Regions from separate parts of the Paenibacillus sp. FSL H3-0321 genome, predicted to be linked through region 1. Evidence: riboswitches for the same ligand, from Rfam matches in the RefSeq annotation. Region 1 holds a riboswitch; the other holds the start of a gene.
What was found. Region 1 has a riboswitch for cobalamin ahead of MHI45_RS23850 (DUF4430 domain-containing protein). Riboswitches for the same ligand answer to the same signal wherever they lie in the genome.
Positions count from the first base shown of each region.

Region 2: another riboswitch for cobalamin. It lies ahead of MHI45_RS28565 (energy-coupling factor ABC transporter permease); the one in region 1 lies ahead of MHI45_RS23850 (DUF4430 domain-containing protein).

Region 1 covers NZ_JBBODH010000001.1:5,323,578-5,328,720, forward strand. Annotated here, with positions in the region: gene MHI45_RS23845 (GAP1-N2 domain-containing protein) at 1-2,822, shown strand, start outside; cobalamin riboswitch at 3,280-3,479, shown strand; gene MHI45_RS23850 (DUF4430 domain-containing protein) at 3,742-5,143, shown strand, end outside.
Region 2 covers NZ_JBBODH010000001.1:6,435,679-6,440,821, forward strand. Annotated here, with positions in the region: gene MHI45_RS28550 (alpha-N-arabinofuranosidase) at 1-883, shown strand, start outside; gene MHI45_RS28555 (DUF6171 family protein) at 897-1,172, shown strand; gene MHI45_RS28560 (ArsR/SmtB family transcription factor) at 1,376-2,353, opposite strand; cobalamin riboswitch at 2,517-2,705, shown strand; gene MHI45_RS28565 (energy-coupling factor ABC transporter permease) at 2,969-3,733, shown strand; gene MHI45_RS28570 (energy-coupling factor ABC transporter substrate-binding protein) at 3,733-4,029, shown strand; gene cbiQ (cobalt ECF transporter T component CbiQ) at 4,013-4,804, shown strand; gene MHI45_RS28580 (energy-coupling factor ABC transporter ATP-binding protein) at 4,875-5,143, shown strand, end outside.

The DNA.
Region 1 (5,143 bases):
CGACACGCGCCGAGGAAATTATTCAGGGCTATGGGGATTGGCTGCATGCCGATTTTGCCGGGAGCTATGAAGGTGAGCCTGGAGGAACCTTGCCGGAGCTGGCCGATATTCCGGCCCTACAGCGTGAAGGACAGGCTGATCCGCTAACGGTGCTGCGCAGTCTCGGGTTCAGCGAAGCATTGTTCAAGGCGCTGCTGCAGGCGGTCATGATCTCTGTGGCAAGCAAGAAAAAAAGTTATGTTGCCCTCGATGTTCCCATCGCAGAGCTGTCGCAGCGGGCGCTGGAGCTTACGGAGATTATTTACGGGGCTTTGCCGTATGATTTCCGCCGCAGGCTAGGGGTACTCACCTATGCAAACGAGCCAAAAAGCCGCAAATATATTGATCTTACCTTTGTAGAAAAAGGCTCGCTCCGCCCCGGAGACCGCAGTATCGAGAAGGATTTCATCTTCGATCTGGCTTCAGGCCGGACCCTGAATGCCGATTTCGGTGATTCGCAGCAGCCTTATGCCGATCTGGTATGGAAAACGCTGAAGAACAAGGGCAGTTTAGATGACTTTGCCCGGTTTGCCGATTCGCTGCTGCCCGGTGAGCACGTGGACCGCAAGCTGCAGTTGGCGCTCTATAATGAGCTGGCGGTTTTTTATGAGATTGAGCAGGGCAATGAAAGCTTGTACACGGAGAACAAAAATGCTGTGCTCAGCGGCCTGCTGTCCTACCTCAAGCCAGAGGGGGCGCTGGAGTCCCGGGTACGGCTGAACGATATGTTCCTGGAGCGCTTCGACCGCGAGTATGACCTGATCCGCCAAAAGGGGATTCCACAGCCGGAGATTATGGAGCGTTTTATGGAGTATTTTGTGCTGAAGGGACATAATTACCGGGTCAAAGTGGTCGATTATTTCATCAACGGCATGCTGAATGCCCGGTCAGCGGACCGGGACGATACATTGGCGGTGGCTTACACTATCATTGAGAGCAATGACGAGCTGAGTGCAGCCTTTTTCAAAAGAGTGCTGGCCCAGCCTATTTTCCGCAAGGCGCTGCTGGAACCGTATATGGAATCCCGTTTGGCTGCCGCAGCCCAATCGTCTGACATTTTACGGTTTGTCGCCCACTGGGGCCGGTTTCTTCCGGAGGCGCTGCAGCAGTCGTTTGTCCGTGATACAATCAGCGATTATTTGCTGGAGAAGCTGCAGCGTGACAAAGATCCGGTTGCGGCGGTGGCCTCGATTCACGACTCTGTAGAGAAGGCGGAAAAAGAGCGCCGCAGAGGCAGCGGGTTCAACCCTGAGGCGCTTTCGCTGCTGAAGGAGCTGATGGCGGCAGCGGACCGCTTTCTGCTGAACCGTGTATCGCTCAGCGAGCTGACACAGGAGCAGCTGCTGGAGATTTCGTTCCTGCGCTACCGGAATACGGCGGATTGGCAGCCGCCGCTTGATTCCATCAGCAGGCAAAAATCCAATGCGCTGCGCGCTGCCTACCGCTGGTTCGGGGAGGAGAATCCGGATGAGGAACTTTTTGCCGGATTGTCACCAAAGGAGCTGGATGATGTACAGCTGCTCGGACGGCGGTGGCTGAAGGAATCGCGAAGTGTAGAGCCGTTCGAGCGCTTGCCGCTCGCTTTCTATCACAATAGTGACCGCGAGAGCGGCCCGCTGGATTATGACGCGCTGCTGGATCTGGTGAAGCGCAAAGCGGACGGCGACAAAGAAACGGTATACCGTTTCCTGGCCTGGTCACAGAACAACCGGCTGTTCACGGTGTCGAAGAAGAAGCTGTACCCGGGCTACCGCCGGGCGATTCTAAAGTATTTCCTGAACAGCGACCGTGAAGCCTTCAAGAGCAGGGATTTCCGCAAAAGTTATGTCTCCGCTGCCGGGCCTGCTCTGCAAAATGTATATAACGAAGCCCGCTCCCAGCTGGCTTCGCCGCTGGCGCGGTGGGTTAGCCGCAGCCGATTTCAACTCCTGATCTCCGGCTCCATTCTGGGGATCGTACTGATTGGCGTCATTATCGCCATCAGCCTGCTGCGGCCGGACAGCCCGGACACGGCTCTGCCGGAGGGCAGCGCAGCACCGGGCGGCGGCCAGCCGCCTGCTGCCGTGTATCTTAGCGGCAGCGGAGAAGGCACGGGCAGCAGACTGGTGTTCACCTTTGCTGACGCTGAAGAATGCACCGCCTTTACTCCGGCGGAGATCAGTGTAGCAGCCTCCGGTGGGGATCCGGAGGTCTACAAGGTCACGGCGACGTCGAGCCGATGCCTCGCTCCGTCGCCGGATGCGGGAGCCGCCGGCTTGAACGGCAGCAGTGGAACGGCAACGCCGGATGCGTCAGCCGGAGCAGAAGCCGGCGCGACAGGGAACGCGGATGCCGGAACAGAAGCCGGCGCGACCGGGACCACGAACGCCGGAACGGAAGCCGGCGCGACGGGTAACGCGAACGCCGGAACGGAAGCCGGCGCGACGGGTAACGCGAACGCCGGAACGGAAGTCGACGCAACGGGGAACGCGAACGCCGGAACGAAAGTCGACGCGACGGGTAACGCGGACGCCGGAACAGAAGCCGGCGCGACCCCGGCTGTGTCATCCGCGCCTTCGCCGGGCGTGACCGGGGGAGCTTCGTACCAAGTCACTGTGGATCTGGAACCGGGGGCTAAGCTGGCCGAGGGCAACATGATCATCGCAGGCGATTACAAGCTGACTCTGCAGTCGGATCCAGCACTTACGGCAGCCCCTACACCGAGTGCCCAGCCTACTGCAACTGCAACTGCGACTCCAACGCCTACGGATGATGGCGGAACAGCAACCGATGCTCCCGAGTAAAGCGATATAAACAGACAAAATCCTGAACCGCATGTTTTGCCCGGAGAGAGCAGGGCAGATGCGCGTTCAGGATTTTTTTCTTTACACTGAGCTCCGGTGTTGGTTATTGCGGATTATACCCATTAAAGGGAATATTTCCCTTTAATGTGGACTATAGATTGAGAATAAGTTGTATAAGACGAAATATTACCGCTAAATTATCCGGTTGAGCCACATGACGTGTTTTGCGAAATAATAGCGGGTGTAAATCCGCCTAATCCTTATTAATGTGGGAGTAGCTAAAACTTAGCGGGCATTTTTTCCGCTACTAATGATGAACTGCGTGCAGACAGGTTGGGAGCAACGAAGAGTGTGTTTGATGCTTTCGAAAAGGGATCAGCCGGCAACGGGCGGCATTGGAACAGCTTTTCTATAGACATACAAGGGAATAGTGGATATGATTATGAATATTAAAATTTGATAGTCTAGTGAAAAGGGTGCAGATTCTATCCATAGAATTTGCTTAAAAGGGAAGGCCGGTGCAAGTCCGGCGCGGTCCCGCCACTGTAAATGCGGAGCGACTCTTAAGGGTGCCACTGTCCTGTGAAGCAAGGACGGGAAGGCGGAGGGAAGCGGTGAAGCATAAGCCAGGAGACCTGCCTTTTTCTTGAACGTTTCTATTCTTCGTGGGGTAAGAATGCGGAACATTACAAATGGATGTGGTGGCGGAGCTTGAGCACCGCCGTGCTTCATTTGTATTCTTCCGAGGCCGCCCTTAGCAGGGGCGGTTTTTTTGAGGGATGAGGATGAAGTATAAGCCTGGTGCTGTATGTTATCCTTCTCTCTCGCAGAAACGGCCCCGTCCTTTTGAAAGGGAGAGCACAGCCGTTTCTTCTTGTGTCTGCTGCGCTTCAACTATTTTATTCACGGAAAGAGGTTAATGATGAAGACTCTTCTCTCTACCAAGTCCTTTATGCTTGGCCTGGCTTTATTGCTGGTTATTTCGATTCTGGGAACAGCGCTTGTTCCTTCAGGACAAGTGTTTGCCGGGGCGGTTGCCGCTACCGCGTCCGGGGGAACGGAAAGTGTTACGGCTGCTGTGTATGCAGCAGCCGAGTCTGGCGCAGAGCCGGCTGCAGCTGCATTAACAGCGAAGCAGCAGATTACCGTTGCCGGAGCGACCTATGCGGCTGCCGAGTATATGCTCAGCAGCGGTGTGACGTCAGAATGGCAGGCGGTTGGCCTCGCACAGGCGGGCTACAAAGTACCGGAAAGTTATGTCCGGCTGCTGGAGCAAAAAGTGCGGACGGCCAACGGCAGCTTTGCTGCAGTCACTGATTATGCACGGATTGTGCTCGCGGTACAAGCCGTGGGGGCTGATCCGGCAAATTTTGCCGGAAACGGCTCTGAGCCGGGTTTTAATCTGGTTGAGCGTATCTATAACAGTGACAAAATGAGCGGCCAGACGCTGAACAATCCGGTCTATGCGCTGCTGGCACTGGATTCAGGCAATTATACTATTGGGGCGGATGCCAAATGGAGCAAAGCGGCGCTGCTGAGCGAGATCCTGTCCAAGCAAAATGCAGACGGCGGGTTCGCCTTGACTTCCGGGGCAAGCGAGCCGGATATGACGGCGATGGCTTTGACGGCTCTTGCTGCGCATAAGAGTGATCCGGTGGTTGCAACTGCCGGGCAAAAAGCAGTAGCCTGGCTGTCTGCTGCGCAGGACAGCAACGGCGGCTTTGGAGGCAGCAGCGAAAGCGCGGCACAGGTCATTATCGGCCTTGCCTCCTTCGGGGTAGACCCGGAAGGAGCAGAATTCACCAAGGGTGAAGCAGATCTGATAAGCAGACTGCTCAGCTTCAGCGTAGAGGGCGGCGGGTTTGCCCATAATCAGGGCGGAAATGTAAATGCTTTTGCTACAGAGCAGGGGCTGCAGGCGCTGGTGGCCTACACCCTGTACAGCGGGGGCGGAAACGGCAAGCTGTATGACTTCACTAAGCCTGCGGTTCCGAATCCGTTAGTGTATGTTCCCCTTGTAATTGAAGGGCCGCAGAACACGCTGGGAGAAGGGATGGCATACGCAGGCAATGTCCTCGAGGTGCTGGAGAAAGTGGCAGCCCAGAAGGGCCTTCCGATTAAGAATGAATCGGGCAGCTATGTGACGGGAATCGGCGGTATCCAAGCCGGAATCTACGGCGGCTGGGATGGCTGGAAATATGCTGTGTCCCGGGACGGGGCATGGATTGATCCTGATGTAGGAATGAAGGACTTTAAACTTAAGGAAGCAGACCGGGTCCTCGTTTATTATGCGGGCAACGATACGCAGCTGGTGAATTCGC
Region 2 (5,143 bases), 1.1 Mb from region 1:
GATCCATCGCATTGCCTGCGGTCCGAATGTCGATGATTATCACTGGATGGAGGTCCTGATGCGTGAAGCCACCCGCTATATGGATTCCATCACACTTCATTATTACACCATTCCGGGTCCTGCCTGGGAACAGAAGGGGGCGGCTACCGGATTTGAAACCGGCGAATGGTTCTCTACGCTGGAGAAGGCGCTGCGCATGGATGAGCTGGTAACCCGCCATAGTGTGATTATGGACAAATATGATCCGGAGAAACGTGTGGGCCTCATTGTCGATGAATGGGGAACCTGGTATGATGTTGAGCCTGGAACCAATCCCGGCTTCCTCTATCAGCAGAACACGATCCGTGATGCGCTGGTTGCCGGTGTAACCCTCGACATTTTCCATAAGCACAGCGGCCGCGTTCGGATGGCGAATATTGCCCAGACGATCAACGTGCTGCAGGCTGTAATTCTTACTGAAGGCGAGAAAATGCTGCTGACTCCTACGTACCACGTATTCAATATGTACAAGGTGCATCAGGATGCGGAACTGCTTGATCTTTCGCTGGAGAGTGGCACCTATAGCTTCGAAGGCCGCGAGATTCCGGAAGTCTCGGCCTCAGCTTCCATTACGGCGGAGGGTGTAATTCATGTCAGCCTGTGCAACCTGAATCATGCTGCAGCAGCATCGCTTCCGCTGGAGCTGCGCGGACTTGCCGGGAAAGAGGTTGGGATTACTGGAACGACGCTGGCCGGAACAGCAATTGATGCCCACAATACATTCAGCCAGCCGGAGGCAGTGACGCCACAGCCGTTTACCGGCTTTAAGCTGGAAGGCGGCAAGCTTAACGTTGAGCTGCCTCCGATGTCGGTGACCGTGCTGGAAATTACCCCGAAGGCTTAAGGGAGCATCCGTTATGAGCACTTTATCAACCTGCAAGGGCTGCCGGGAAGAGTACAAGGTGACGGATGCCCAGATTGCCCGGATTCTGGCTTCATCAATGTTCACCCCGGACAACACCGCTTCAGATGAAGTATACAGGGAGCGGGTTGCCCTTTGCTCAGCTTGTCCGAAGCTCCAGGATGGCGTAACATGCACGGCCTGTGGCTGTATCATTCCGGTAGTGGCCAAGCTGAAGGAGCGCGGCTGCCCGTTGCCGGGCGGCGGTTTGTGGAGTCCGGTCACGGAGTAGCGTTCCGCCAAGCCGTTGGAGAGCCTTTGTCACAGAGGAAGCATCATTGGCTGTGAATACCGGAAAGAACCCCATGGAGTCCCAGGCATACTGAAATTTTAAACGCCCTCATCACTCGTGGATGCAATACCGCGAGGGATGGGGGCGTTTATGTGAGAAAAGAAGAATATATATGCGGACTTTACAGTGAAGGCATCGCTTGGCTAGGAGACTGTTCCATTCCCATTGTCAGCACCTGCTGCTGCATCCCTTTTATCCGCGTCAGCACCATTGAATCCATCGGTATAGAACAGCTCTATGACCAGATCCTCGTTGTAATTACCGAAGCCTTTGCCGAATAAGGTGAGCCCGCCGATATGTTCGGCATCCTCTTCCACCGAGAGCCTGAAGGTCCACTGCTTGTTGCGGATTGCAACCTGCTCCAGCGTAATGTCTGAGAGTTTTAAGCCGTCCATATAGGTTCCTTTTGGGGTAATGCGCAGCTGCTTGAGCAGGCCGTATTGATTGGTGTACGCCGGCCACCAGGCAGGGGTATATTTCCCCGGGCTGTCTCCGTAATCGCCTGGGCTAGTCCAAAACCCGAGCTTCTGGCCATTCAGCGTAAACGCAATATCCGAAGGCCAGTTATTATTGGTTGAGGGTGCTTCGGAGGCAATCTCCATCGTAATGATGAGCTCCTCCGGCTGCTGGCTGGACAACAGGAAGTTGGGTATTTTGTATTCGACATAACCTTTGCCAAACCAGAGAATTCCGGCATTCATCCGCTCCATATCCCAGAAATAACGGGGATCGTCGAAGCTGCCGATGATATGCTCGGTAGTGGCCAGCCCGCAGGTTGGCTCTATCTCAAAATCGGAATAATGTCCGACCGGTATTTCTTTCCGGTGACCCTTGCGCTCTGCTTTGGCCTGGAGTGGGAAGATAATCTCCACCCCTTCAGCGGCAAGAGAACAAATCTTTTGCAGTCCGCTTCGTCCGGGAGCCATATGGGTGCGGATCAGTCCGGCCGTTTCCAGCTTACGAACATGCATTGTCATAATGGCGCTGCTCAGCTTGACCGCTCCCGCCAATTCCTTTACATTCATGGGCTGAACAGCAAGCAGCTGCAGCATTCGCAGACGTACAGCGCTTGAGAGCGCCTCGTACACCGGCAGGGAATCTTCGGTAAGATCAAGTTTCATTTTCTGGGTACGCCTCCGGATTCAAGTTATATAGTTAATAATTATATTACTTAAATGGCTTTCTTACAACCCGTTGGGTTCACCGGATGGTGTGCTGGAGAACTTTGCCGCTCCACTTTTATCACAGACACCACCCGGCGAAGTCCACTATAATGTACAGGATAAATTAGCGATAAGACAAGGTGCCCTTGTAACTACAAGGGGTAACAGGGAATCGGGTGCAAATCCCGAGCGGTCCCGCCACTGTAAGGAAGAGCTGAACTTCAGCATGTCACTCGGCAAACAGCCGGGGAAGACGAAGGAAGGCGTTATGATCCCGAGCCAGGAGACCTACCTTGTTTGCGCGCACCACGACTCTACGCGGATAGGAGCGGTGTACGAATTGGTTAAAGAGATGAAGGCATGCAGTTTTGGGGACGGTGGATTTTGAAGATTTGGTGCAGAGCAAGTGCCAGCTTCAGCTCCCCCACATTACAATTCTGCGAATTCTCCGCGATGTTGCAGCGGTACCACCATCTCTTACATATCTGATGACGTACATAGCACTCCCACCCCCCGGGGCGGGAGTTTTTGATTTGATGCGGCACAAAATGACGAATCCATGGAGGGAAAAGGATGAACAAACGCAAGTTTTGGAGTTTTGCTGCACTCATTGCCGGATTTACCTTTTATTTTTTGCTGAATGAGCCGGGCACGGCCAACGCGATGCATATTATGGAGGGTTTTCTGCCGGTAGGCTGGGCCGTATTCTGGTGGGTGGCGTTTCTGCCGTTTTTTACCCTTGGAGTCCTTAAGCTGAAGAAAATGACCAAGGACAACCCGGAGCTGAAGCTGCTGCTTGGGCTGGCGGGTGCATTTACCTTTGTCTTGTCGGCACTCAAAATGCCTTCCGTAACCGGAAGCAGCTCCCATCCTACAGGAACGGGACTTGGTGCTGTAATGCTGGGGCCGCTGCCGATGAGCGTAATCGGGTCTGTTGTGCTGCTGTTTCAGGCGCTGCTCCTGGCGCACGGGGGGATAACGACACTCGGAGCGAATGCATTTTCGATGGCGGTGGCCGGTCCTTTTGCCGGGTATGCGGTCTATAAGCTGCTAATGAAGGTGAATGGGCGTGAAAAGCTGGCAGTCTTTATGGCGGCGGCAGTGGCTGATCTCATGACGTATGTGGTGACCTCGGTTCAGCTTGCAGTGGCTTTTCCGGCGGCAGACGGGGGTGTGCTGGCTTCTCTGATTAAGTTCGGCGGTATTTTTGCCGTGACGCAGATTCCGCTCGCCATCAGCGAGGGGCTGCTGACCGTGCTGCTCTGGAACTGGCTGAAATCCTACAACCCGAATGAGCTGTCGCTGCTGAAACGGCAAACCAAGGGAGGAAGTCTGTGATGAGCAATAAGTGGAAAAATGGGTTGATGCTGCTGGCGGTGATTTTGCTGGTGGTGCTGCCTCTGCTGCTGGTGAACGGGGAATTCGGCGGGGCTGATGATGCCGCAGAGGGTGTAATTACAGAGATTGATCCCGGTTATGAGCCGTGGTTCAAACCGCTGACGGAGCTGCCTGGCGAAACGGAAAGCATGCTGTTCGCGCTGCAGGCGGCGATCGGGGCCGGAGTGATTGGCTATTCCATCGGCCTGCTGAAAGGCAGACAGGACCGGCGCAAGCTTAATGATCAGAAGAATTGATGCGTTATCCTACAGCAATGCGCTGAGGCAGCTGCCCGCGATGTGGAAAGGCCTGTTCGCAGCAGTCATGTTCATCCTTTCCTATGCGCTTCATCCGGCCTTGCAGCTTGTGATTGCGGGCTGGATGACCGTGTGGTGCGTCCTGTACGCCAAAATCCCGCTGCGCGCCTACGGCCTGCTGTTTGGTACGGCACTTTTGTTCTTTTGTCTGAGCCTGCCGGCACTATTGCTTGAAATTGGCCATCCAACTGCCGGTGAGGCGTTAATGTCCTTGCAGCTCCCGGCTTCGACTCGTTCACTATACATTACAGCGGAGGGACTGCACCGGGCAGGGTTGCTGCTGGCGCGCGTGTTGGCCTGCCTGACCTGCTGCTTTTTTATCATATTTACAACACCGTTCGGAGAATTGCTGCAGGTACTCCGCAGGCTGCGGATGCCGCAGATCGTACTGGAGCTCATGCTGATTATGTACCGTTTTCTGTTCCTGCTGAGCGATACAGCACATGGAATGATGCTGGCCCGGCGGCTGCGCGGCGGCAGAAGAGGACGGGTGGCCAAACTGCGTGAAGTTGCGGGAATGGCGGGCTCGCTGTTTGCGAATACGATGCACCGCTACTATGGGCTGTCACAGGGGCTGATAACCCGGGGGTACATGGGTGAGATCATTTTACCGCCGTACGTGTCACGCCCGGTGCCGCGCAGATTCACGGTTCAGGCTTGCGCCGGTATTTTCCTGCTGCTGCTGGCTCAGCTATGGATCTTGCGGAGCTGGTGATTTCTTGATTGGGGAAGCGGCCAACGGCAGGAGTTAAAGTGGAGACTGAACTAAGAGTAAGGAGATTGCAATGAATAACGAATATAGCCTGGTCTTTGAGGGGGTCGCCTACAGTTATCCGGACACGGCGGAACCTGCGCTGCGGGAGCTGACTGTCTCCATCCCCAAAGGACGAAAAACAGCAGTGCTCGGCCACAACGGCTCCGGCAAATCAACCTTGTTCCTGCATGCCGTTGGCGTACTGCGTCCGCAGAAAGGCAAGGTGCTGCAGGGCGGTACCCCGCTAACCTATTCCAAAAAAGAGCTGGCCGCCCTGCGCCGCCGCGTGGGCCTCGTCTT